Linked DNA regions of Variovorax sp. PBL-E5. The main gene of each other region encodes a partner of the protein of the gene in region 2 in a complex. Links are inferred from orthologs where the notes say so. Each region holds a gene or a part of one and is shown on either strand. Other genes may lie near its edges. The genes, in order: dnaN and WDLP6_RS20260.

Evidence for each region.
Region 1: the proteins of WDLP6_RS20260 (region 2) and dnaN are in contact, whole or in part, in a solved structure (PDB 1OK7), measured with the Escherichia coli proteins. The link is inferred for Variovorax sp. PBL-E5 from one-to-one orthologs.

Annotation. Positions count from the first base shown.
Region 1 is NZ_LR594671.1:875-16,718, reverse strand. What follows is about bases 13,019-15,844. They hold dnaN (DNA polymerase III subunit beta), read right to left. Parts: upstream 15,072-15,844; coding sequence 13,965-15,071; downstream 13,019-13,964. Other genes in these bases: gyrB (DNA topoisomerase (ATP-hydrolyzing) subunit B), read right to left, coding at 13,019-13,825. In the rest of the region: WDLP6_RS00080 (ABC transporter permease), read left to right, coding at 1-304; WDLP6_RS00075 (mandelate racemase/muconate lactonizing enzyme family protein), read left to right, coding at 320-1,522; WDLP6_RS00070 (aldose epimerase family protein), read left to right, coding at 1,531-2,466; WDLP6_RS00065 (Spy/CpxP family protein refolding chaperone), read left to right, coding at 2,605-3,168; WDLP6_RS00060 (endonuclease/exonuclease/phosphatase family protein), read left to right, coding at 3,308-4,090; cardiolipin synthase ClsB, read left to right, coding at 4,104-5,333; WDLP6_RS00050 (lysylphosphatidylglycerol synthase transmembrane domain-containing protein), read left to right, coding at 5,462-6,364; WDLP6_RS00045 (TIGR03915 family putative DNA repair protein), read left to right, coding at 6,476-7,183; WDLP6_RS00040 (polyhydroxyalkanoate granule-associated phasin), read left to right, coding at 7,293-7,790; WDLP6_RS00035 (metallophosphoesterase), read right to left, coding at 7,819-9,000; WDLP6_RS00030 (carboxypeptidase-like regulatory domain-containing protein), read right to left, coding at 9,197-9,670; WDLP6_RS00025 (hypothetical protein), read right to left, coding at 9,801-10,295; WDLP6_RS00020 (hypothetical protein), read left to right, coding at 10,391-11,170; more of gyrB, read right to left, coding at 11,201-13,018. UniProt on the Escherichia coli protein: Confers DNA tethering and processivity to DNA polymerases and other proteins. Acts as a clamp, forming a ring around DNA (a reaction catalyzed by the clamp-loading complex) which diffuses in an ATP-independent manner freely and bidirectionally along dsDNA.
Region 2 is NZ_LR594671.1:4,164,106-4,175,514, reverse strand. Bases 432-3,398 are described here. They hold WDLP6_RS20260 (Y-family DNA polymerase), read right to left. Parts: upstream 2,559-3,398; coding sequence 1,305-2,558; downstream 432-1,304. Other genes in these bases: WDLP6_RS20250 (MFS family transporter), read right to left, coding at 3,288-3,398; WDLP6_RS20255 (putative glycolipid-binding domain-containing protein), read left to right, coding at 2,671-3,240. In the rest of the region: more of WDLP6_RS20250, read right to left, coding at 3,399-4,580; WDLP6_RS20245 (alpha-hydroxy acid oxidase), read right to left, coding at 4,717-5,874; panE (2-dehydropantoate 2-reductase), read left to right, coding at 5,991-6,929; WDLP6_RS20235 (tripartite tricarboxylate transporter substrate-binding protein), read right to left, coding at 6,955-7,932; WDLP6_RS20230 (mandelate racemase/muconate lactonizing enzyme family protein), read right to left, coding at 7,974-9,128; WDLP6_RS20225 (LysR substrate-binding domain-containing protein), read right to left, coding at 9,245-10,132; WDLP6_RS20220 (arylmalonate decarboxylase), read right to left, coding at 10,116-10,853; pbpC (penicillin-binding protein 1C), read right to left, coding at 10,918-11,409. UniProt on the Escherichia coli protein: Poorly processive, error-prone DNA polymerase involved in translesion repair and untargeted mutagenesis. Copies undamaged DNA at stalled replication forks, which arise in vivo from mismatched or misaligned primer ends.

The DNA.
Region 1 (15,844 bases), 4.2 Mb from region 2 along the record:
GCTGTTCCGCTACGTGCTGCTGCCGCTGCTGGCGCCGGGCATCCTGGCGGCCTCTCTGCTCGTGCTGGTTCGCACCATCGGCATGTTCGAGCTGACCTTCCTCACGGCCGGCCCCGATTCGCAGACGCTGGTGGTCGCGCTCTACTACGCCGTGTTTGCGGCCGGGGTGCGGGCACCGCAGTCGGTCGATGCGATGGCGATCATCTACATGGTCGTCACGCTGGTCTGGCTCCTGATCGCGCTGCAGTTCGTCAATCCGACGCAGTTGGTCAGCCGCGTCAAGGAACATCCGCAAACCGCCTAGCGGCGGTCACCACGCATGAAGATCACACAGGTCGACACCATCCAGTCGGGCGCCTATCCCAACATCCTCTGGGTGCAGATCCACACCGACAGCGGGCTCGTCGGTCTCGGCGAAACCTTTCGCGGCGCACAGGCCGTGCAGGCGCAGATCCACGAACTGACCGCGCCCTACCTGCTGGGCAAGGATGCGCTGGCCATCGAGGCGCACAGTGCACACCTGCTGCGCGGCTATCTCGGCTTCGCCAGCAGCGGCGTCGAGACCCGTGCCGCATCGGCGGTCGACATCGCACTCTGGGACCTGCTCGGGCAGGTGACGCAGCAGCCGCTCTACCAGCTGCTCGGCGGCGCGGTGCGCGAGCGGGTGCCGGTCTACAACACCTGCGCGGGCTACACGTACAACAAGGCGGGCCAGCGTCGGGCGATCACCGACGGCAGCGCCGAGGTCGCGGCCGAAGGTCCTTATGAAGACCAGGTCGCCTTCGTCAAGCGCCCGGCCGCGCTCGCGGAAAGCCTTCTCTCCGAAGGCTACAAGGCGATGAAGATCTGGCCCTTCGATCCCTTCGCGCAGGCCAGCCGCGGGCAGTCGATCTCAGCGCGCGATCTCGACACCGCGCTCTGGCCCTTTCGCGAGATCCGGCGCGCCGTCGGCGACGAAATGGACATCATGGTGGAGTTCCATTCGATGTGGAACCTGCCGACGGCCGTGCGCATCGCCCAGGCGCTGGAAGAGTTCAAGCCGTATTGGGCCGAAGACCCGGTGCAGATGACCAACCTCGACACCATCGCCGAATACCGCTCGCGCACGCGGATACCGGTGTGCGCGAGCGAGACGCTGGCCACGCGCCAGCCCTTCCTGCATCTGCTCAACCACAACGCCGTCGACTACGTGATGCTCGACCTGAGCTGGGTCGGCGGCATTTCGGAAGCCAAGAAGATCGCCGCCATGGCCGAGGCCTTCCACAAGCCCGTGGCACCGCACGACTGCACCGGTCCGGTGGTGCTGGCAGCGTCGCTGCATCTGGCGATGAGCACGCCCAACGTGGTGCTGCAGGAAGTGGTGCGCGCCTACCTCACGGGCTGGTACCGCGAGCTGGTCACGCAACTGCCCGAGGTGCGCGATGGTTTCGCCAAGGTGACGCCCGGCGCCGGGCTCGGCCTCGCGCTCGCGCCCGGGCTGCTGCAGCGGCCGGAGGTGGTCGTGCGCAGCAGCCGGCTCTAGCGGCGCACGTGGCACGCCTGCATGTCTCGCCCGAGATCGTCCTGCGCTGCGACAGGCTGCGGGCGCTGCTGGCGCCCGCGGCCGGCGGCCGCATCACGGCGTTGAGGTCGACCGGGCTGCGTGGCGGGAGTGACATCGACTGGCTGGTGCCGCTGGCCGACGCGGTGCGCGCGGACGGTTTCGAATCGACCGCCTGGCCCAAGGCAGGGTGCTATCCGCTGGTGCCGTTTTCCAACCGCATCCGTGCGGGACGCTTCAGCTGGAACGGGCGCCAGGTCCGGTTGCCGATCCATCCGGGAGAAGCGCATGCGCTGCATGGCGGCAGCCAGCAGATGCCCTGGCAGCTGATCCAGCATGAGGCGAGCAGCGCGACGATGGAATACCGCCACGCGGCAGGCGCTGCGGGATGGCCGTGGGCATTCCGCGCGAGGCAGCACATCGCGCTCGACGAGAACGGCATGACGCTCGGCCTGCGGATCACCAATGACAGCGGCGAGACCATGCCTTGCGGCTGCGGCTTCCATCCCTATGTCCCGGACCGCTTCGGCCATCGCCTGCGTTTCGATGCGCGGACGGTGTGGCCGCCCGATGCCGAATTCCTGGCGACCGCGCCGCGGCCACCGGAAGCCCACGATGACTACGCGATACCGCGTGCCCTGCACAATGGCTCGCTCACGCAGTACTACAGCGGCTGCTCGGGCCCCGTCGAACTGGAAGCCGCGGACGGACACCGCATTCGCATCGAGACCGACGAGGTGCTGTCTCATCGGGTGCTGCATCGTCCCTCGCCCGAGGCCGGGAGCTACTTCTGCGTCGAGCCGGTCTCGCACGTCGCGGACGCGGCCAACCTGATGCAGCAAGGCCGCACCGACACGGGTTGGCATCTTCTGGCGGCCGGCGAAATCTGGGAATGCAGGCTGAGGCTGCGCATCGAGCCTGCCTGAAGCCCGACGCCACGCTGCCGGGTTCATCTATCTTTACGCGCGCTAACGCTGTCCTCACGGCCGCGTTACAGAGCGCCGCCACACTTCGTCTCACCTGCTGCCCCTCGGTGGCAGGCTTCTTCGAAAGGAAGCACTGCCATGATCTCTTCTCGCAAAAACCTCCTCCTCGCCGGCTTGCTGGCGTCCGCCACCTTCTGCTCGGCCGGTGCGTTCGCGCAGGCGCCCTCGGCGCCCGGCGTGCCCGCAGCCGAAACGCAGTCTCATGCCCGGCCTGCGGCGCAGCACGGGCACATGGACCCGGCCCAGCGCATGGAACGCATGCAGGCGCATCGCGCCAAGCGGATGGCCGATCTCAAGCTGGTGCTCCAGATCACGCCCGCCCAGGAAAGCGCCTGGCAAAGCTTCACGGCCGCGCAGCAGCAGCCTGCCCGTCCGGCCGGCGCGGCCCGTTTCGATCGCGCCGAGTTCGCCAAGCTGACGACGCCGCAGCGCCTCGACCGCATCCAGGCGCGCCAGGCCGAACGCAGCGCGATGTTCGCCAAGCGTGCCGAAGCCACGCGCAACTTCTATGCCGCCCTCTCGCCGGTGCAGCAGAAGATCTTCGACGTCGAGGCGATGCACTTCGCCGGCCACGGCCGCGGCGGCCATATGGGCCACATGGGCCATGCCGGCAACGAAGCGCCGGCCCACGACAAGGGTTGAGTCCATGACGCCTGCCGGCGTCACGGAAAAGAAAGGCCCGCAGCGATCAGGCGCTGCGGGCCTTTGACTTTGGAAGTATGAAGAAGGTGGCGCGTTCCTACAGCCGGGCGGCGAGCGGCGGCTTACAACCGAACACCTGATGTCTCTCTCCCCTGCGGCCGTTGCGACAGCCACGCCCACTTCCCTGAAGGTCATGACCGTGAACACCCACAAGGGCTTCACGGCGCTGAACCGCAGGTTCATCCTGCCCGAGCTGCGGGATGCGGTGCGCACCGTGGGCGCCGACGTGGTGTTCCTGCAGGAAGTGCTCGGCACGCATTCGCGCCATTCGCGCAAGGTCGACAACTGGCCCGAGGCGCCGCACTACGAATTCCTGGCCGATACCATGTGGCCGCAGTTCGCCTATGGGCGCAACGCGGTCTATCCGAAGGGTCACCACGGCAATGCAGTGCTGTCGAAATTCCCCATCGTCCATTTCCGCAACCACGACGTGTCGATCACCGGTCCGGAAAAGCGCGGCCTGCTGCATTGCGTGCTGCGCCTGCCCGGGCGGCCGGTCGACGTGCATGTAGTCTGCGTGCACCTGGGGCTGGCCGAAACGCACCGCCAGCAGCAGCTGGAGCTGCTGTGCCACATCGTGCGCGACGAGGTGCCCGACGATGCGCCGCTGGTGGTCGCCGGCGACTTCAACGACTGGCGCGCCCGGGCCCACGAGATCCTTGCCGAGGGCGCCTCGCTGCGCGAGGTGTTCGTGCATGCCAACGGCAGTGCGGCCAAGACCTTTCCGGCGCGCTTTCCGCTGCTCGCGCTGGACCGCATCTATGTGCGCAACGCCGGCGTGCATGCGCCCATCGTGCTGCCGCGCAAGCCCTGGTCGCACCTGTCGGACCACGCGCCGCTGGTGGCGGAGATCGAACTGTGAACGGGCGCCTCCCATGAGCAACAACTGGGTCGCCGGCAACCACCTCGAGTTGCTGGAGAACGGCGAAGCCTTCTATCCGCGCGTGTTCGAGATGATCCGCGCGGCGGAGCGCGAGGTGATCGTCGAGACCTTCATCCTGCTGGAAGACAAGGTCGGCGAACAGTTGCACGCCGCGCTGCGCTCGGCCGCGCTGCGCGGCGTCAAGGTCGACCTCATGATCGACGGCTTCGGTTCGCCCGATCTGTCGCCGGCCTTCATCGAGGGCCTGACCTCGGCCGGCGTCAAAGTGCGCGTCTTCGATCCCGGCTCGCGCCTGTTCGGCCAGCGCCTCAATCTCTTTCGGCGCATGCACCGCAAGCTGGTGGTGATCGATGGCCTGCGCGGCTTCGTGGGCGGCATCAACTTCTCGGCCGATCATCTGATGGATTTCGGGCCCAAGGCCAAGCAGGACTATGCGGTCGAGCTCACCGGCCCGATCGTGTCGGAGATCCATCGCTTCGTGCTGCATGCGATCGCGGTCGGCGGCAAGGGCCCGGGCTGGTTCCGCCGCCGCCTCAAGGCGGCGCGCCACGAAGAGAGCGCGCCCACCGGCACCGCCGACGTGCAGTTCGTGACGCGCGACAACCGCCGCCACACGAACGACATCGAACGCCACTACCGCGCCGCGATCCGCACGGCGCGTCACCGCATCATCATTGCCAACGCCTACTTCTTTCCGGGCTATCGGCTCATCAAGGAGATGCGGCGCGCGGCACGGCGCGGCGTCGACGTGCGGCTGATCCTGCAGGGCGAGCCGGACATGCCGATCGTCAAGGTCGCGGCCAGCATGCTCTATCACCACCTGCTGCATGCCGGCGTGCGCATCTACGAATACTGCGAGCGCCCGCTGCACGGCAAGGTCGCCGTGGTCGACGATCAATGGAGCACCGTCGGTTCGAGCAATCTCGACCCGCTGAGCCTGTCGCTCAATCTCGAATCGAACGTCATTGTGCGGGACAAGGATTTCAACCACGTGCTCGCGGGGCGGCTGAACGAGCTCATGCGCCACAACTGCAAGCAGGTGCAGACATCGGACCTGACGGAATGGAGCGGCTGGCGCCTGGTGCGCAGCTTCTTCATCTTCCACCTGCTGCGCTGGTATCCGCGCTGGGCCAGCTGGCTGCCGCGCCATGCGCCGCGGCTGAAGCCGCTCGAGGCGCCGCCCGAGCCCGGCAGCGGCGCCACGCAGACGGACGCAGCATGAAGAACACCGCGGAACCGGCTCCGCCGGGCCGCCGGTGTTGCCCCCTGCAAGGGGGTTGGCGGCCACACGAAGTGGGCAAGCCTGGGGGTGAGCCCAAAGCTTGGTGGCCCTGGGCCAGGCGCGTTGTCGTGAGCGGCTTCCTGCTCTTCGTCGCCGCGCTGCTCATCTTCCAGGCGCGAGCCATCGAGTGGCGCGAGGTGTTCGATGCGATCGGCGCCTATCCGTCCGCCGTACTGCTGACCGCTGCCACGCTGAGCGCCGCGAGCCACCTGATCTACAGCAGCTTCGATCTGGTCGGGCGCCGCTACACCGGCCACGCGCTGCGCGCGCCGACGGTGATGGGCATCACCTTCGTGAGCTATGCCTTCAATCTCAACCTGGGCACCCTGGTCGGCGCGGTCGGGATGCGGGCGCGGCTGTATTCGCGGCTGGGGCTTGAAGCGGCCACCATCACGCGCGTCGTCGGCACCAGCATGCTGACCAACTGGCTCGGCTACTTCCTGCTGGCGGGCCTGGCTTTCCTCTGCTGGCCGCTCGCGCTGCCCGCGGACTGGCACATCGGCGTCGGCGCGCTGCAGGTGCTCGGCGGGGCACTGGTCGCGGTGGCACTGGGCTATCTCGCGCTGTGCGCCTTCTCGCGCCGGCGCGAGTGGACCGTGGCCGGCCACGAGATCGGCCTGCCCGGCCTGCGCCTCGCGGGCATCCAGCTGGTGATCTCGATCGCCAACTGGGCGGTCATGGGTGCGATCATGGATGTGCTGCTGCAGGACAAGGTCGGCTACCCGACGGCGCTGAGCGTGCTGCTGACCGGCGCCGTCGCCGGCCTGCTGTCGCGCGTGCCGGCCGGACTCGGCGTGCTGGAGGGCGTCTTCGTCGCGCTGCTGGCACCGCCGCTGTCGAACACCACGCTGATCGCCGCCGTGCTGATGTACCGCGCGGTCTACTACTGGGCGCCGCTCGCGGTGGCCACGCTGCTCTACCTCGCGATGGAAGCCAACGCGAGGAAGCTCGCCGCCGCCGCGGCGGCGTAGCGCCATCACCTGCCCGCTGACATGCGACGGCCGCGCACGCCGGTCGAGGCCTCTCTGTTTTCCACCTGACCGCCTACAACATGCGATCGCGCCGCGTCCTAACTTGGCGGCATGTTGCAGCACACCGTCATGCTCGCGAGCGAGACCGACTGGCCCGGCTTTCGCCAGGAAGTTCGCGGGCTGCTCGCCCGTCTGGTGCCGCCTGAAGCGGTGAGCTGGCACACGCCATCGGTGATCGCATCCGATCTATGCACCCGGCCGGCTGCACGCGGCCACGCTGCCGAATCCGCGCGCGGCAGCATGAACCTGGTGGTGCCGCGTTCCTTCGTATCGCTGTGCGAGACCGTCGTCCTTCATGAGGATCCTGCGCGCTTCGCGCTGCTGTACCGACTGCTCTGGCGTCTGGTGCACGAACCCGCCCTCGGCCATGCGCCGCTCGACGCGGAACGGCTGCACGCGCAGCACATGGCGCAGGCCGTGCGGCGCGACATGCACCGGATGAAGGCCTTCGTTCGCTTCTGCACCATCGAGGAGGATGACGACGAGGGCCCCTTGAACGCCGCATGGTTCGAGCCCGTCCACCATGTCGTCGAGGCGGTGTCGCCCTTCTTCGCGCGCCGTTTCATGCACCGACGCTGGGCTCTCTTCACGCCCGAACGCAGCGTACGAGGCCGCGGCGAGGAGATCGAGTTCGGACCCGGCGTCCAGCGCGACCAGGCACCAGCGTCGGATGCCGGCGAGGCCCTGTGGCTCATGCACTACCACAGCGTCTTCGATCCGACCCGGCCGGGGCTCGCCACGCACGCGCGGAGTCCATGACGGAGACGGGCGCCGCTGCGTCTGCCGGTCGATCCTCGCAAGTAGGACGCCACCACCAAATTCATGCTGCAGTGCAGCAATTCGCCGTGCAAAGGCCTATAGTGAGGTCATGTCGCCCAGCCTGTCATCCTCCCCTCGCTTCTTCAACCCGCTCATGCTGTGGGCCGACGTCGGTCTCAAGACCCACGAGATGCTGCTGTCCTCCGGCTCGGTGATCCGGATGCGGACCGAGCGCATCGCACAGGCCGGCCTCACGCCGAGCGCGGCCGATCTGGCGGAGTTCCAGCTGATGGGGCAGGAAAAGCTGGCGGCCGCCACCGAATCCGGCGCGGCGATGGCGAACCAGCTGCACACCACCCAGTTCGCGCTGGTGCAGCGCGCCTTGCAGCAATGGCTGATCGGCGCGGCCGCGCTCCTCGCGCTCATCACCAGTACCGATACCGAGCAGGCCGTCACACATGCCAGGACACTCGGCAGCGCCGCGGCCCGCTCGGCCGCCACGGCCAGTCAGCTGTCCAGCGCCAGCGCACGCATCGTCCAGCGCGGGCTGAAACCCATCCATGCGAAGGCGACATCCAACGCGCGCAGGCTGAGCGCGCAAGCCTGAGACAGCTCGCGCGAGGCCGCGGCCCGCCTCAGACGGCCTGCACCAGGCGCAGCAAGGTGATCTCGGACGGCGCGCCGAAACGCTTGGGCGGTCCCCAGTAGCCGGTGCCGCGGCTGGTGTAGACCCACATCTCGCGCAGCTTGTGCAGACCCGCCGTGAAGGGCTGCTGCAGTGGCACGAACAGGTTCCATGGAAAGAACTGGCCGCCGTGCGTATGGCCCGACAGCTGCAGGTGGAAACCCGCATCGGCCGCGGCCGGGGCGCTGCGCGGCTGGTGCGCCAGCAGCAGCCGCGTGTGCACCAGCGGCGGTGCACCGTACAGCGCGCCCTGCGGGTCGCTCGCATGTGCGGCATCGAAATGCACCGCGGTGTAGTCGGTGACGCCCGCCACCACGAGCGCACTCTCGAGTTCTTCTTCCTCGGTCTGCGCGCCGGTGGTGTTGCGCGTCTGCAGGACCACGTGCTCGTTCATCAGCACGCGCATGCCGAGCCGGCGCAATTCGTCGACCCAGGCATGCGCACCGGCGTAGTACTCATGGTTGCCGGTGACCACGAAGGTGCCGTGCCGGGCGCGCAGGCTCGCGAGCGGCGCCACATGGTCGCGCAGTTCGTGCACCGTGCCGTCGACCAGGTCACCCGTGATCGCGACCATGTCGGCACCCAGGCCGTTGACCGCCTCGACGATGCGCTGGATGTAGCCGCGCTTGATCGTCGGACCGACATGGATGTCGCTCAGCTGCGCGATCGTGAAGCCGCTCAGCGCCCGTGGCAGGTCGCGGATCGGCACGTCGACCCGCACCACGCCGGCCGTGCGCCGGGCGTTGAGAAGGCCGATCAGCGAGATCACGGTCGCCGCAAGCGGCACGGCGACAGCGCTCCATGAGCGCCATGGCTGCCCATCGATCTCCCATCCGCCGATGAGCGTGGCCAGCCAGCCCAGCAGCAGCCCAGCGTCGCGCACGATCGTGAGCACGAACATCGAGGAGAACCAGCCCATGCTCAGGAGCCCGATCCACTTCCAGACATCCGGCATCGGCCGGCGCGCAGAACGCCGGCCGATGAAGGGCAGCGGCATGGTCGCCGCGGACACCACCAGCGCCGCCAGCAGCAGCGGCCAGGCGAGCGTCCACGCCTGCAGCGCGGGCAGCAGCCGCAGTCCGACGTAGACATGCAGCAGAGCGATGAGAAGGGTCAGCGGACGGAGCGGCATCGAGGCCTTGAAAGACGGGCAGAACCCAGACAGCCCATGTGAGAGCGTTCGCCACTCTATTCAAGGTCCGTGCCACGGCGCGGGCGGCATTTTCTTTCCCGCACGCGGCGCAAGGCCAAGGGCCATCCGCTCGGGGTGGACCAAGCATCCGGAAGGATCCTGGTCCGATGGCGGCGTCAGCCGACGCCGCCGGCTGTCACGAATGCGCGCTGGTGGTGTCCGTGCCCGCGGGCCAGACGAAGAGGGTCTTGGCCGGCATCCCTGCTTGGACCTCGACCTCCTGCTTCAGCGTCTGGCCGGCCAGCGTGGCCTCGACCTCGTAGCGGCCCGGATCGAGCCGCGCGACCATGAAGGGGCCGTCCGCGGAGACATGGCTGAGTACCTCGTGGCCGGACGCGTCGCGCACCGTCACCGAGATGCCGGCCGCGAAGTCGCCGCCGTTCTTGTCGTTCCTGTCCTTGACGGCGAATTCGAAAGTCGCCGGCCAGCGCGGCGACACCGTCTTCATCAGCGCGGCCTCGTCGCTGCCGATGCCGCCGCTCATGTATTCGATGCCGTTCGCCATGTGGATCGGCGGGTTGTAGATCGCATGGGCGGCCAACGCACCGAAAAGTGACGCACCGCCAATTGCAAGCGCGGCTGCGGGCCGCCAAAACCGGATCGTGTTCATCGCTGTGTCCTTGCTCGAGTTGGCGTGAAGCGAACTTCACGGCGCCACTATCCCCAGCAAGGCTTAGGCGAACCTGAATTCTGCGGCGCGCTCGTGGGTACCTCGGCGCCGAAACCGCCGCCGAGCCAGCTCAGTCGCCGGTGCGCGCAGCGGCTTGCTGCTCCGTCCGCGGCAACCCCGTCGCGGCAGCGAAGTCGATGTTCGACGGCCAGACGAAGACTGCCTTGGACGACTGGCCATTGAACACCGTCAGCGGCTGCTCCAGCGTCACGCCGGCCAACGTCGCCTCGACTTCGTAGGCACCGGGCTCGAGCCGGGCGAGCATGAAGGGCGCATCGGCCGACGCTTCCATCACCTGCCGGTTCGAATAGCGCTCGCGCACCACCACTTTCACGCCGGCCGGGACATGGCCCGGTTTGGCGCGGCTCACCGAAAACTCGAGGGCTGCCGCCCAGCGCGGCTCGACCGTCTGCATGAACGCTGCCTCGGCGCTGCCGTTTCCGCCGCACATGTATTCGACGCCTTGCGCCACGCGGATCGGCGGATTGGTCAGCGCATGCACCGACGCCATCGCACCGAAGAACGCCAAGGCGGCGACGGGTTGCCAAAACCGGATCGGGTTCATTTCGGTGCTGTCCTTGTCAAGAAAACGGCGTGGGAATCGCCGGGAATTTTCCTTAGCAAGACTCGGGCTCGACATAGCGTTTACGCGGAGGGAGCGTGGACGCGGCGATCGGAGATCGATCGGGCCGGCACTATTTCATGAATACCGAGGTCGTAAGCGCCAACCCGCACCGCGCGCAATCACGATCGAAGACACTCGGCACCGCGATGGGTACCGACGACAACGATCACATGGACGAGCGCCGCACGGTGCTCGCAGAATGGGAACGCGCGTTGCGGCCGAAGCAGGGCCGGCCATGGCTGCTTTCGCTTCTGATCTGGCTTGGTGTACTCGTCGCCGTCTGTCTGGGCGGGCAACGATGGATGGAATCGCGCGAGGCGCAGCGTCTTTTCCCCTCGCAGCAAAACCGCACCGACGCAGGCACATCGCTGAGTTCTCCCACCATCACACCGGCGATGCGCTCATCGGCGCCCTCGCCGATCACGAGCGATGGACCTGGGGCTCGTGTCACGCCGATCACGAAATGCGTCTCGCGCAGCGGCGGTGCAGCCTACTCCGACGGGCCGTGCCCGCAGGGCGCGCAGTCCATCATCATGGCCGTTCGACCGGATCTCAATCTCGCCGACGGCATGAGTCCGCAGGTACGCGAAGCTTCTCTTCGAGACAACCGTTCGGCAGCACTCGCCCAGACACAGCACGAGGAACGCGTGGCGCGCAACGTGGACCGCACTGCATCGGAATGCAGCGAAATCGAAACCAGGATCGGCTGGCTCGATGCACTGGCACGACAACCGCAGCCGGCCTCGGAGCAGGATCGGATCAGGAACGAAAAGAAGCAGGCACGCGATCGGCAGTTCGCGTTGCGGTGTCGCTAGCTTTCGAGATGGCGGCCAGAGGGCCGGCGCTCACACGTCGATATTCGCCGCCCGCAGCGCGTTCTGCTCGATGAACTCCCGCCGCGGCTCGACCTCGTCGCCCATCAGCATCGTGAACACGCGGTCGGCTTCGATCGCGTCGTCGATCTGGACGCGCAGCAGGCGCCGCACCGTGGGGTCCATCGTGGTCTCCCACAATTGCTCGGGGTTCATCTCGCCCAGGCCCTTGTAGCGCTGGCGCGAGGTGGCGTTTTCGGCCTGTCCGATGAGCCAGCGCATCGCCTCGCGGAAGTCGTTGACCTTCTCTTCCTTGGCGCGTTCGCCTTCGCCGCGCTTGACCACGGCACCATCGCCCAGCAAATCGCGGAAGGTCTTGGCCGCCTCGGCCAGCGCCGCATAGTCGGCGCCGTGCACGAAGTCCTGCGTCAGCACGCTGCTCTTGATGTTGCCGTGGTGACGGCGGCTGATGCGCAGCAGCGGCTTGTCGCTGCGGGCGTCGAACTCGCTGGCGACCTCGGCCGGCGCGCCTGTGGTGTTGAGTTCGCGCAGCTTGTTCTGCAGGGCCACCGCGGAGGCTTCGGCACTTGCCGTCGTCTCGAGGTCCAGCGACACGCCGTCGGCGATCGCGCGCAAGGCCGCCGCATCGAGGAACACGCCCAGGCGCGCGATGACGGCCTCGGCCAGCTGATGCTTGCGCGCGAGCTCGGCGAGGGCGTCGCCTTTGAGCGTGGTCGGCTGCGCGCCACCGGTCTCGACGCTGGCATCCTTGAGCGCGACTTTGAGCAGGAAGGCATCGAGCGCCGGGCCGTCCTTGAGGTATTGCTCCTCCTTGCCGACCTTCACCTTGTAGAGCGGCGGCTGTGCGATGTAGATGTGGCCGCGCTCGACCAGTTCGGGCATCTGCCGATAGAAGAAGGTCAGCAGCAGCGTGCGGATGTGCGCGCCGTCGACGTCGGCGTCGGTCATGATGATGATGCGGTGGTAGCGCAGCTTGGCGACATTGAAGTCGTCGGCGCCGCCGCCCGCGCTGGTCGCGCCCGCGCGGCCGATGCCGGTGCCAAGCGCGGTGATCATGGTCAGGATTTCGTTGCTGGTCAGCAGCTTCTCGTAGCGCGCCTTCTCGACGTTGAGGATCTTGCCGCGCAACGGCAGGATGGCCTGGAACTTCCGGTCGCGGCCCTGCTTGGCCGAGCCGCCGGCGGAGTCACCCTCCACCAGGTAGACCTCGCAGAGCGCCGGATCCTTCTCCTGGCAATCGGCCAGCTTGCCGGGCAGGCCCATGCCGTCGAGCACGCCCTTGCGGCGCGTCATCTCGCGCGCCTTGCGGGCGGCTTCGCGCGCGCGCGCCGCATCGACGATCTTGCCGCAGATGATCTTGGCGTCGTTCGGGCGTTCCTGCAGGTAGTCGGAGAGCAGTCGGCCGACGATGTCCTCGACCGGCGCGCGCACCTCGCTTGACACCAGCTTGTCCTTGGTCTGGCTCGAGAACTTGGGCTCCGGCACCTTCACGCTCAGCACGCAGCACAGGCCTTCGCGCATGTCGTCGCCGGTGACCTCGACCTTGGCCTTCTTGGCGAACTCATTCTCTTCGATGTACTTGTTGATGATGCGCGTCATCGCGGCACGCAGGCCGGTCAGGTGGGTGCCGCCATCGCGTTGCGGGATGTTGTTGGTGAAGCACAGCACCTGCTCGTTGTAGCCACTGTTCCACTGCATCGCGACCTCGACGCCGATGTGCGTGCCTGGAATGCCGCCGTAGGTGTCGGCCGGCTTCTCGCCCATCGCGTAGAACACGTTGGGGTGCAGGACGGTCTTGCCCTTGTTGATGAATTCGACGAAGCCCTTGACGCCGCCAGCACCGGAAAAATCATCTTCCTTGCCGGTGCGCTCATCAAGCAGGCGGATGCGCACGCCATTGTTGAGGAAGCTCAACTCGCGCAGGCGTTTGCTGAGGATCTCGTAATGGAAATCTGCGTTTTCCTTGAAGATCTCATCATCGGGCAGGAAGTGCACTTCGGTGCCGCGTTTTTCGGTTTCGCCCGTGATCTTCATTGGCGAGACTTCGACGCCGTTGACGGTCTCGACGATGCGGTTCTGCACGAAGCCCTTACTGAACTCCAGCGTATGCACCTTGCCGTCGCGACGCACGGTGAGCCGCAGCATCTTGCTGAGCGCGTTGACGCAGCTCACACCGACGCCGTGCAGACCGCCCGAGACTTTGTAGCTGTTCTGGTTGAACTTGCCACCTGCATGCAACTCGGTCAGCGCGATCTCGGACGCCGAGCGCTTGGGCTCGTGCTTGTCGTCCATCTTGACGCCGGTCGGAATGCCGCGGCCGTTGTCGGTGACGGACACCGAGTTATCGGTGTGGATGGTAACCACGATGTCGTCGCAATAACCTGCGAGCGCCTCGTCGATCGAGTTGTCGACCACTTCGAACACGAGGTGATGCAGGCCGGTGCCGTCGGAGGTGTCGCCGATGTACATGCCCGGGCGCTTGCGCACCGCCTCCAGGCCCTCGAGGATCGTGATGGCACCTTCACCATAGGAATTGTCCGCGGCCGGTGTCACTTCGATCGGAATCGCGTTGTCGATTTCAGGCGTGTAGACCGGCTCGGTGTGCGGCACTTCCGGCTTGTTTTCTTCACTCATCAGGATCTTTCTCTCAGGGACTCGGCTCACCGGCGTTCTCTCTTCATTTCCAGAAATACCGCGGATCCGGCTCAGCCGGTCCGCCGGTATTACCCCTGCAAGGGGGTGGGCGGCCCCACGAAGTGAGGCAAGCCGGGGTGTGCTAAATCCTCATTGGCATCACAACGTACTTGAACGACGCGTTCTCGGGCACTGTCATCAGCACCGAGCTGTTGGAATCGGCCAGCTCCAGCTTCACCATTTCCTGGCCCATGTTGGCGAGCGCATCGATCAGATAGGTCACGTTGAAGCCGATCTCGATCGCATCGCCGCCGTAGTCGATGTCGAGTTCGTCCTGCGCTTCTTCCTGCTCGGCGTTGTTGGACGCGATGCGCAAGGTACCGGGCTCGATGTTGAGCCGCACGCCCTTGAACTTCTCGCTGGTCAGGATTGCCGTGCGCTGAAGGCTCGCCAGCAACGGCGCGCGGCCCAGCGTCACGCTGTTCTTGTGGTTCTTGGGAATCACGCGGTTGTAGTCGGGGAACTTGCCTTCGACCAGCTTGGTGACGAACTCCATGCCACCGAAGCTGAACTTGGCCTGGTTGTTCGCGAACTGCATTTCGATCGCGCCTTCGGCGTCCGACAGCAGGCGCTGCATCTCGAGCACGGTCTTGCGCGGCAGGATGACTTCCTGGCGCGGCACTTCGACGTCGAGCGTTGCAGAAGCAAAAGCCAGACGATGGCCATCGGTGGCCACGAGGCTCAGCTGCTTGCCTTCGGCGACGAACAGGATGCCGTTGAGGTAGTAACGGATGTCGTGCACTGCCATCGCGAACGAGACCTGGCTGAGCAGGTCCTTGAGCGTCTTCTGCGGCACGCTGAAAACCGGGCCGAAATTGGCCGACTCCTGCACCAGCGGAAAGTCCTCGGCCGGCAGCGACTGCAGCGTGAAGCGGCTCTTGCCGCCCTTGAGCACCAGCTTGTTCGCGCTCGACTCGAGGCTCACGGTCTGGTCGGACGGCATCGTGCGCAGAATGTCGATGAGCTTGCGAGCACCCACGGTGGTCGTGAAGCTGCCTTCATCGCCGCCGAGCTCGGCCTGGGTACGGATCTGGATTTCGAGGTCGCTCGTGGTGAGCTGCAGCTGGCCGCCGGTCTTGCGAATGAGCACGTTGGCCAGGATCGGCAGCGTATGGCGCCGTTCCACGATCCCTGCCACCGACTGCAGCGCTGCGAGGACTTTGTCTTGAGTTGCCTTCAATACGATCATGTCTTACCTCTTCCTTATTTCTTTAATTCAACTTAGTAGTAGTAGATAAGGGACGCTCCCTGCTGTGGACAGGGCGATTTTCCGCTTTCGTGACAGGGAGTTGCTGCAGTCGGCCGGCTGTGCGCAGCCGTGCTTCGGTGCTGTCGTGCCGAGGCGCACAACTTCGGCCTTCACGCCGCGGCTGTGGACAAGGTCCTTCTTGTGCCGGAACTGTCCCCAGAGTTGTCCTTTGACAGGCCGATGCGAATCTGCGATGACAGTCATTCGTCAGCCCTTGAGCGTCTGTTCGAGCACGTGCAACTGCTGGTTGAGTTCGGTGAGCTGCTGGCGCTCGCCCGAGATCTTGCGCACGGCGTGCAGCACGGTGGTGTGGTCGCGGCCGCCGAAGAGCTCGCCGATCTCGGGCAGGCTTTTCTGGGTCAGCTCCTTGGCCAGGTACATGGCGATCTGGCGCGGTCGTGCAATCGAAGCAGGACGCTTCTTCGAGTACATGTCGGCGACCTTGATCTTGTAGTAGTCGGCCACCGTTTTCTGGATGTTCTCGACCGAGATCTGCCGGTTCTGGATCGAGAGCAGGTCGCGCAGCGCTTCGCGCGCGAGCGCGATCGAGATGTCCTTCTGGTTGAAGCGCGAGTACGCAAGGATCTTGCGCAGCGCGCCTTCGAGCTCGCGCACGTTGGAGCGCACGTTCTTCGCCACGAAGAAGGCCACTTCCTCGGGCATCTCGACGCTTTCGACGCGTGCCTTGTTGATCAGGATCGCGACGCGCATCT
Region 2 (11,409 bases):
TTTGTGATGATGCAATCTCCCCGCGGAAAGACGGAAAGACCCCATGAACCTTTACTGTAGCTTTGTATTGGACTTTGAACAGATCTGTGTAGGATAGGTGGGAGGCTTTGAAGCAGGGTCGCTAGATCTTGTGGAGCCAACGTTGAAATACCACCCTGGTGTGTTTGAGGTTCTAACCTAGGTCCATTATCTGGATCGGGGACAGTGCATGGTAGGCAGTTTGACTGGGGCGGTCTCCTCCCAAAGCGTAACGGAGGAGTTCGAAGGTACGCTAGTTACGGTCGGACATCGTGACGATAGTGCAATGGCATAAGCGTGCTTAACTGCGAGACTGACAAGTCGAGCAGATGCGAAAGCAGGACATAGTGATCCGGTGGTTCTGTATGGAAGGGCCATCGCTCAACGGATAAAAGGTACTCTGGGGATAACAGGCTGATACCGCCCAAGAGTTCATATCGACGGCGGTGTTTGGCACCTCGATGTCGGCTCATCTCATCCTGGGGCTGTAGCCGGTCCCAAGGGTATGGCTGTTCGCCATTTAAAGAGGTACGTGAGCTGGGTTTAAAACGTCGTGAGACAGTTTGGTCCCTATCTTCCGTGGGCGCTGCAGATTTGAGGAAGCCTGCTCCTAGTACGAGAGGACCGGAGTGGACACACCTCTGGTGTATCGGTTGTCACGCCAGTGGCATTGCCGAGTAGCTAAGTGTGGAAGAGATAACCGCTGAAAGCATCTAAGCGGGAAACTCGTTTCAAGATGAGATCTGCCGGGGCCTCGAGCCCCCTGAAGAGTCGTTCAAGACCAGGACGTTGATAGGTCGGGTGTGGAAGCGCAGTAATGCGTTAAGCTAACCGATACTAATTGCTCGTGCGGCTTGACCCTATAACTTTGATCTCCGATCAAGGTGTTATGCCAAGTTGACGCATTCAAAATACCAAAAGCTGATTCCAAACTCTATGAATTCGTTGTCTTGATCTACCCTCAAGACAGCAACCAGTTATGCCTGATGACCATAGCGAGGTGGTCCCACTCCTTCCCATCCCGAACAGGACAGTGAAACGCCTCAGCGCCGATGATAGTGCGGGTTCCCGTGTGAAAGTAGGTCATCGTCAGGCTCTTACAGCCCCCTGAACCGCCCAACCAATCCCTTGGTTGGGCGTTCTTGTTTGTACGCTAGCAGTTTCGAATGTGCTCGCGATCTGAGTGGCGCATGCGACTTCGTTGAACCTCCCGCCGCGGTACTGACGGAAATTCTAGCAATCACCTGCCTTCGGCCGGGCGCATCCGGCACCCGAACGCGAGCGCGTCAGAAGAGCGATGCCGTCCTCGCTGCCGGCTCTTCGGCACGGAGCGCCCGCTGGCCGCTCATTACCGAGGCAGTGCCTGCGCGAGCATCGGCACTGTCAGCCTTCACCAGTGCGCCGACCCGTACGCCCAACAGACGCAGCGAGCGCGCGAGCGGCACGCGTTTGAGGCACTGGCCGGCCGTATGGCGGATCTCCTTTCCATCGGCCGTGAAGCGATCGATGGTCTGATCGCGCGTTGCGATCTTGAAGTCGTCGTAGCGCAGCTTGATGCCGATGGTCTTGCCGACATAGCCCTTGCGCTGGAGGTCTTCGGCGAGTTTCTCGCACAGGTGCGTGAAGATCGCGCCGAGCTCCGCGCGGTCACGTGTCGCATGCAGATCGCGATCGAATGTCGTCTCGCGGCTCATCGAGATCGGTTCGCTCTCTGTCACCACGGGACGGTCATCACGGCCCCACGCCACCTCGTGCATCCAGGCGCCCGTGGCCTTGCCGAAGGTCGCGATCAGCCAGTCGCGCTCCCTGGACGCCAGTTCGCCGATGGTCCGGATCTCGTGGCGCTGAAGCTTCTCGTCGGCCTTGGGGCCGATGCCATTCACCTTGCGGCATGGCAGCGGCCAGATCCGTGTCTGCAGGTCGCTCTCGAACACGATCGAGATGCCGTTGGGCTTGTCGAACTCGCTCGCCAGCTTGGCCAGCAGCTTGTTGGGCGCCACGCCGATCGAGCAACTCAATCCCGTGGCCTCGAAGATCGATTTCTGGATCAACCGTGCCAGCACACGCCCGCCCTCGCGCTGGCCGCCTGGAACCTCGGTGAAATCGATGTAGACCTCGTCGACACCGCGATCCTCCATTACCGGCGCGATCTCCGTGATGATCTGTTTGAACTGCCGCGAATAGCGCCGGTATTCATCGAAGTCCACCGGTAGAACGAGTGCCTGCGGACACAACTTGGCAGCCTTCATCATTCCCATCGCAGAGCCGACGCCGAACTGCCGGGCCGGGTAGGTCGCCGTGGTGATCACGCCGCGTCCGACATAGTCCTTGAGCAGCGGAAAAGTCTCGACCGGAATGTCGGCCAGCGTCCCGCCCTCGGGCAGGTTGCGCAGCGCTTCATCGACCCTGCGGCGGCTGCCCCCGATCACGACCGGCAAGCCCTTGAGCTGCGGGTAGCGCAGCAACTCCACCGACGCATAGAAGGCGTCCATGTCGAGATGCGCGATGCGGCGAATCGGTGCGGTCGTCACATCCGCCATTGTCGTCGGAGCCTCCGATCTTCGCTTCGACGGGCGCCGTTCGACTCGCGCGGCCATGTCGCCTGAACATGATCCAGGTCAGGGTTGCGCGGAGCGGGCTGCCGGTGCCATCATGCGGCGGATGCAAACCGTCGCTTCCATGCTCTGGCGCCGGCTCGGAACGCCGGGCCATGACGTCTGTCGCCTCGAGCGTGCCGGCGAACACTGGCAGATCGACGGCGCCGCCGTGTTCCGCGGCGAAGACGGCCGCGCCGCGCAGCTGCACTACCGGGTGCGCTGCGACCGGGCCTGGCACACGCAATGGGGCACCGTGCGCGGCTGGCTTGGCGGCGAGGCGATCGACCTCTCCATCGTGCACGACGCCCATGGCGGATGGAAGCTCAACGACACGCCCGTGCCGGAACTCGGCCACTGCGTGGATCTCGACATGGGCTTCACCCCGGCCACCAACCTGCTGCAGCTGCGCCGCCTGCACCTTGCGCCCGGCGAGGCTTCCGACGCGCCGGTCGCATGGATCGATCTGGACAACGGCAGCCTGGCCGAGCTGCACCAGCGCTACGAGCGGCGCAGCGAAAGCGGCTACTGGTACACCGCGCCGCGCTTCGACTACGCGGCGATGCTCGAGGTCACGGGCGACGGTTTCGTGCGCAGCTATCCGAAGCTCTGGGAAGCCGAGACCTGATCCGGTCGCCGCAGCGCGAGCCCGCAAGCCACGGGCCCTTGCCCGCCTCAATGATCGTGATGCAGGTAGCTCGCCTGCCGAGGCAGCCGCAAGCTCACCAGGAAGGCAATCACCATCATGCCGGTGACGTACCAGTAGAACGCCGATTCGTGGCCCATCGACTTCAGGCCCAGCGCCACGTACTCGGCCGAGCCACCGAAGATCGCATTCGCCACCGCATAGGCGAGCCCGACGCCGAGCGCGCGCACTTCGGCCGGAAACATTTCGGCTTTCACGATGCCGCTGATCGAGGTGTAGAAGCTCACGATCGCCAGCGCCACGACGATCAGAGCGCACGCGACCACCGGGCTCTTCACGCCTTGCAGCACGGTCAGGATCGGCACCGTCGCGATCGCGCCCAGCGCGCCGAACAGCATCATGTTGGTACGCCGTCCGATGCGGTCCGACAGCGCGCCGAACAGCGGCTGCATGCACATGTAGACGAACAGCGCGAAGGTCATCACATAGCTGGCGGTCTTGATCGGAATGCCGACCGTGTTCACCAGGTACTTCTGCATGTAGGTCGTGAAGGTGTAGAAGATCAGCGAGCCGCCCGCCGTGTAGCCCAGCACCGTGAAGAACGCTGCCTTGTGATGGCGAAACAGGCCGGCCAGGCTGCCGGCCTCCTTGTTGGCGCGCGCCTCGGCGCTCTGGGTTTCGTGCAGCGTGCGGCGCAGGAAGAGCGCCACCACGGCCGCGACCGCGCCGACCACGAAGGGAATGCGCCAGCCCCAGGCCTTGAGCTCGGCCTCGCTGAGCAACTGCTCGAGCACCACGATGACCAGCACCGCGAGCAATTGGCCGCCGATCAGCGTGACGTACTGGAACGATGAGAAGAAGCCGCGCTGCCCGCGCAGCGCGATCTCGCTCATGTAGGTGGCCGTGGTGCCGTATTCGCCGCCCACCGAAAGCCCCTGGACCAGCCGCGCGACGAGCAGCAGGAACGGCGCCAGCGCGCCGACGGCCGCATAGGTCGGCAGGCATGCGATCGCGAGCGAGCCGGCGCACATCATCGTGACCGAGATCAGCATCGAGATGCGGCGCCCGTAGCGATCGGCGATGCGACCGAACAGCCAGCCGCCGATCGGCCGCATCAGGAAGCCGGCCGCGAACACGCCGGCCGTGTTGAGCAACTGCGCCGTCGGATCGGACTTGGGAAAGAAGGAGGGCGCGAAATAGAGCGCGCTGAAGGCGTAGACGTAGAAGTCGAACCACTCGACCAGGTTGCCCGAAGACGCCGCCATGATCGCGAAGATGCGGTGCCGTTTCTCCTCGGCGGTATAGGCTCGATGGACAGGCATGGAGCCGGCCGGAACCGAACCGGCGGCGGGCGTGATGGTGCTCATGCGATCGCCTCTCTACATGTTGTGGTGGCGACGGCATCGTGCGCCACCGGCGGCGCACGCGCTGTCAGTCAGCGCCGCATATCCTTCTCCATCAGAAGGTGCCCGGCAGCAGAATGCTCGAATCGACCTCGTCGATCTGCGTGCGACCGCAAAAGGCCATCGTGAGGTCGAGCTCGCGCTGGATGATCTGCAGCGCGCGCGTCACGCCGGCCTCGCCGTAGGCACCCAGGCCATAGAGAAAACTGCGGCCGATCATCGTGCCGCGGGCACCCAGCGCACGTGCCTTCAGCACATCCTGGCCGCTGCGCACGCCACTGTCCATCCAGACCTCGATCTCGGTGCCGACCGCTTCGGCAATGGCCGGCAGCGCCTCGATCGACGAGGGTGCGCCATCGAGCTGGCGGCCGCCGTGGTTCGAGACGATCAGCGCATCGGCGCCGCTGGCCGCCGCGAGGCGCGCGTCTTCGACATCGAGGATGCCCTTCAGGATCAGCTTGCCGCCCCACAGTTTCTTGATCCATTCCACGTCGGCCCAGTTCAGCGTGGGGTCGAACTGCTCGGCCGTCCACGAGGACAGCGAGGACAGGTCCTTCACGCCCTTCGCGTGGCCCGCGATGTTGCCGAAGGTGCGGCGCTTGGTGCCCAGCATCCCCATGCACCACCGCGGCTTGGTGGCGAGGTCGATGAGGTTCCTGAGCGTAGGCTTGGGCGGCGCGGTGAGGCCGTTCTTGATGTCCTTGTGCCGCTGGCCGAGGATCTGCAGGTCGAGCGTGAGCTGCAGCGCCGACACGTTGGCCGCGCGCGCTCGCTCGATCAGGCGCTCGATGAAGTCGCGGTCCTTCATGACATAGAGCTGGAACCAGAACGGATGGCGGTCGGTGTTCTCGGCGATGTCCTCCAGCGAGCAGATGCTCATGGTCGACAGCGTGAACGGAATGCCGAAGGCCTTGGCCGCACGCGCGCCGAGGATCTCGCCGTCGGCATGCTGCATGCCGGTCAGGCCCGTCGGCGCGATCGCCACCGGCATCGTGACCTCCTCGCCGACCATGGTGCTGCGGGTCGAGCGCCCGTCCATGTTCACGGCCACGCGCTGGCGCAGCTTGATCTTCTGGAAGTCGCTTTCGTTGGCACGGTAGGTGCCCTCGGTCCAGGCGCCGGAATCGGCATAGTCGTAGAACATCCGCGGTACGCGCCGCTGGGCGACCACGCGCAGGTCTTCGATGCAAGTCATTTTCGAGAGGTCGGGCACTCGGGGATCTCCTGGGTCGTTCGCTGATTGCGCAAGCCCGCATTATCCGCAGCGTGAACAACAAAAGTTCACAAGCGCAGAATTCGCCTTTCATCCACGCGAAGAGGAAGAATGCAATGAGGTTCCTGGTTGTAGGCGCCGGTGCGCTGGGCGGGTATTTCGGTGGGCGGCTGCTGGAGGCCGGCGAAGACCTGAGCTTTCTCTTGCGGCCGCGGCGTGCGGCGCAGATCGCGCAGACCGGCCTCGTGGTCCGCAGTCTGTTCGGCGATCTCCACATTCCGTCGCCGCCCCACGTGCTCGCGAACGGCATCGGCGCGCCCTTCGACGTGGTCATCGTCGGCTGCAAGGCCTATGACCTGGCGGACACGATGGCCTCCTTCGCGCCCGCCGTCGGGCCGCAGACCGCCATCCTGCCGCTGCTCAACGGCATGCGGCATCTGGACGAACTGGCACAGCGCTTCGGCCGCGAGCGTGTGCTCGGCGGCCTGTGTCTGATCTCGGCCGTGCTCGACCCGCAGGGCACGGTGCTTCATCTGAACGACACGCATGGCCTGACCTACGGCGAACTCGACGGCTCGCGCTCCGCCCGCGTGCAGGCGCTGGAGGCGGCCTTCTCGAAAGCCAAATTCGAGGCGCGCGCCTCCGGCGAGATGCTGCAGGAGATGTGGGAGAAGTGGATCTTCATCGCCTCGGTGGCCGGCATCACCTGCCTGATGCGCGCGACCATCGGCGACATCGAGCAGGGCGGCGGCGCCGGCATCGCGAGCGGCCTGCTCGACGAATGCGCGGCGATCGCGGCCCACAACGGCTTTGCACCGCGTGCCGCGATGATCGCGCGCGCACGCGGCATGCTGACCGCGGCCGGCTCGCCGATCACGGCGTCGATGTTCAAGGACATCCAGCGCGGCGCGCAGATCGAGGGCGAGCACATCATCGGCGACCTGCTGCGGCGAGCGCCGAACGACGGCCGCGATGCGCACCTGCTGCGTGTCGTCCATGCGCATCTCAAGGCCTACGAAGCAGGGCGAGCGCGGACCGCCGAAGCGGCAGCTTGAGTCGCGACCATCGCGCGGCGCACGCCTACTGCGCCGAGATGTGCTGCTCGTGAATCACCTTGCCCCAGCGCGCCGATTCCTGCGCGAGACTGGTGGCGAGCGCGGCCGCTGGCAGGAAGTCCGGCACCGCGCCCTGCACCGCGGCAGCCTGCGCCATGTCGGGCGCGGTCATCACGCTGCGGACCGCCTCGCCGAGCCGGTCCACGATCGCGGCCGGCGTGCCGGCCGGTGCCAGCAGGAACAGGCGCGGCGCCACGTCGATGCCGGGCACGGCCGTCGACAGGGCCGCGACGCTTTCCGCGCCGGGCAGCCTGTCGTTGCTCATGATGGCCAGCGCGCGCAGGTTGCCGGCCCTGGCCTGCGCCATGCCGGCGGTTGCGCTCACCACGCCGAGCGGCACCTGTCCGCTGATCACGTCGGGCACGATCTGCGCCGCGCCGCGGTACGGGATGTGAAGCGCGAAAGTGCCGGTCTGGCCCTTCATCATCTCGAAGCCCAAATGCTGCACCGTGCCGACGCCGGAGGTCGCGAACGCGTAGACGCCCGGCCTGGCCTGCAGCGCGGCCACCAGCTCGCGCGGCGTCTTCGCCGGGAAATCGTTGTTGGCGACGATCAGCAGCGGTGACTTGAACACGCCCGCGATCGGCGTGAAGCTCTTGATCGGATCGAAGGCCAGCTTCGGCTGCATGTACTTCGCGATCAAGGTCGAGCTGTCGCCCAGCAGCAGCGTGTAGCCGTCGGGCGCTGCCTTGGCCACCACATCGCCTGCGATCACGCCGGCCGCGCCGGCCCGGTTCTCCACCACCACCTGCTGGCCCAGCAGCGCCGACAGGCGCGGTGCGAGCAGGCGCGCCACCGCGTCGACCCCGCCGCCGGCGGAGTAGCCGACCAAGAGGCGGATCGGCCGCTCGGGATAGGTCTGTGCGTGGGCCAGCGTGGCGCCTGCGGCGAGCAGGGCAGCGCCGAATGCCAGCGCGGTGCGCCGTGAGGTGAATGCGTTCATTTGTCTTGTCTCCGGAAATCGTTCGAGGGTCGCTGCGCGCATCAGGCCTTGCCGACGCCGTGCGAGCCGGGCCGCTTCGCGAGTTCCGCCACGCGCTCGCGGTTGGGCGCGAAGCCGAGCCCCGGCAGTTCGGGCAGCGCGAGCACGCCGTTCGACGGCACCGGCAGATCGTCGAACACCAGCTTGCAGCAATCGACCGCCACCGAGTGGTACTCGACCAGCGAGCCGTTGGCCAGGCCCGCATGCAGGTGCATGTTGTGATGCGGCCAGGCGCCGCCGTTGGCGAAGCGGGTGTTGAAGGCCGCGGCCATGCCGGCGATGCGCATGCATTGCGTGAAGCCGCCGGTGATGCAGGCGTTGGGCTGCACCACGTCGACCGCCTGCGCCACCAGCATGTCGCGAAAGCGGCTGGCCAGGCCTTCGTTCTGTCCGGCGGCCAGCGGGATCGAGGTCTTCTGGCGCAGCTTCACGAGATTGGGGATGTCGTTCTGCGACACCGGCTCCTCGAAGAAGCTGATGCCGAAGTCCTCGATGCGCCGCGCCAGCGAAAGCGCGTGGAAGTAGTCGAGGCTGCAGTTGGCATCGATGTAGATCTCCACCTCGGGCCCGACCGCCTCGCGCACCGCGCGCACGCGCTGCATGTCCTCGGCGATCAGCGCATCGAGCGGGCGCGGCTCGTCGCGCCGCTGCAGGCCATGGTGGCCGACCGTCATCTTCAGGCGCGTGAAGCCGCGCTCGACCCAGCTGCGCGCCGCGGCGGCGAGCTCGTCGCGGTCGAAGAAGGCGAAGCCGAAGGTCGCGTACACCGGCACCTCGGCGCGCGCGCCGCCGAACAGGCGCCAGCACGGCTGGCCCAGCGCCTTGCCCTTCAGGTCCCACAGCGCGAGGTCGATGGCCGCCATCGCATGGCTCGCATAGCCGGACTGCCCGCGCGGCGCGAGCAGCCAGTAGAGCCGTTCCCAGACCTGCTCGTGCCGCATCGGGTCCATGCCGACCAGCGCGTGCGCCGCGATCTCGTTGACCACCGAGGCGATCACCTCCTCTTCGGTGATGGCGGTCATGCCGGTGCCGACCAGGCCGTCGTCGGTCTCGATGTCGACCAGGCACAGCGACAGGGAGGTGGTCTTGCTGCGACCCGACACCTCGACCGATATCGGCAGGTGCAGCGGCGTGGCGGTGACGCGGGCGATCTTCATGCGAATGTCTCCAGGTTCGCGCGCAGTCTAGGGAGCACCCGTGGCCGCCCACAAGCACGCGCGCCGAACGCCGCTTTCGCCAATGGCGAAATCAAGGGTTTGCCCGCAGTGGATGCTCAGCGCGTGAGCAACTCGACCAGCGTGCGCGTGGCCGGCGCCGGCGGTGTCCCGCTGCGCAGCGCGATGCGGTGCGTGCGCGCGGCCCAGGCATCGCTCAGGCGCACCGCGCGCAACGGCAAGCTCGCCAGCTGCGGCGCCACCGCTTCCAGCGGCAGCACCGCCACGCCCAGGTTGCCGGCCACCATGCGGCAGACCGTGTCGAAGCTGCGCATCTGCATGCGGATCTTCAGCAGCTTGCCGAAGACCGAGGCCGAGGCCACCAGCCGGCTCGACAGCGCGGTGCCGTTCGAGAGCGCGATGAAGTTCTCGTCCAGCGCATCCTCGAAGGCGATGGTGCTCGCACCGGCCAGCGCGTGGACGGCGGGCACCACCAGCACCAGCGTGTCGGTGAAGCAGTCGCGCAGCGTGATGCCGTGCGGCGCATGCGCCATGTCCACGATGCCGAGGTCGGCGCGGCCGTCGAGCAGCAGCATCGGGATGTCGAGGCTGCCGTGCTCTTCGACGTCGATGCGGATCAGCGGATGCTCGCGCGCCATCTGCTCGAGCCGGGTGGGCAGCAGTTCCAGCATTGCCGAGGTGTTGGCGACCAGCCGCACGTGGCCCTGCAGGCCCTTGGCATAGTCGTGCAGATCGACCGAGAGACGGTCGGAATCGGCGAGCAGTTCGCGCCCGCGCCGCACCAGCATCTGGCCGGCCGGCGTGAGGCGGACGCCGCGCGAGGAGCGCTCGAACACGCGCAGGCCGAGCGCGTCTTCGAGCGCCGTCACGCGCGCGCTGGCCGCGGCCACGGCGAGCTGCAGCCGATCGCTCGCCGCGCTGAGCGAGCCGAGCTCGGCCGCCGCGACGATCACGCGCAGCGTCGTGAGATCAAGCGGCGCGTTCAAGAGCCCGTTCGGCTGCGAAGAGCTGTCCGTGCCCGGGCGACGAGGCATCGAGTCCGGCGGCCCTCATCAGGTCCCAGAAGCCGGCCGGCGAGCTCGACGTGACCGGTAGCCCGAGCCTGTCTTCGAGCGGTACGTGCAGGTCCAGCGTCAGCAGCCCGCCGCAGGAAATCAGCAGGCCCTGCGCCGAAGGGTCGGCCGCGACCGTGCGTTCGGCCAGCGCCATCAGCGTTTCGGCTGGCACCTGGCCCACGGCATCGACGTCGGTGATCGACAGGCCCTCGATGTGCGTGACCGTGATGCCGCGGCTCGCGAGATAGGCGACCAGCCGGTGGTTGAGCGTGTCAATGTACGCCGTGGCGACCGCCACGCGCTCGATGCCCAGCCAGTGCAGGCTGGCGATGATCGCATGGCTCATCGTCGTGCAGGGCAGGCCGGTGGCCTCGTGCATGCGGTCGCGCAATGCATCGGTGAAGTCGGCGCCGCGGTAGAAACTCAGCGAGGTGCCCATCAGCGAGATGGCCTGCGCGCCGGCATCGCGCAGTTCCACCCCGCACTGCAGGATGCGGTCGACCACGGTGTCGAATCCCTCGGGCGAGATGGCCGGCAAGGCCAGGCCGCGGGCGATGAAGCGGACATCGCGGCCCGCGTAGAGCGCCCGCCCGTCGATGGGGACGCGTCCGGCCGCAGGGGGCACGATCAGGCCGAGGGTGGGGGTCTTCATGGTCCGTGTCGGCGCAAGCCTTGGTTCTTCCAGCGCGGGATTGTGCGGCAATCCGCAGCGCGCGTCAGCGTTTGGTGCTTTTCACGACGCCGGCGCCGCGCACTTCGAGCCGCACCCGATCGGCCACCTGGCCGTCGGCATCGAGCAGTTCCACGACATGCCGGCCCGGCCAGGGCAGCCACTGCGCGCTGGCGCCGCGTGCGAAGGGCCGGCCGTCCATGCGCCACCGGAGGCCGCGTCCCTCGGCCTCGAAACGCACGCGCTGGTGCTCGGGGGGAATGTCGGGGTCGAGCGCGATGATGGTGCCGTCCGAGGGTGCGGTGATGCGCGCCGCCGAGTCGGCCGCGGAGGCCGCGGGCGGGAGCGTGAACAGGGCCTGCTGGGTGCCAGCGACGAACCATTCGCTGCGCGCCGCCTCGAGCTCGTTGCCGAAGCGCACGTGCGTCTGCACCAGGCCTGCGGGCGGCGCCGGCGCGCGGCTCGGCAGATCGCGGTGCAGGAATCCCATCACCTCGGCCCACACCGGCGCGGCGCCGCTGGTGCCGCTCACGTCCCA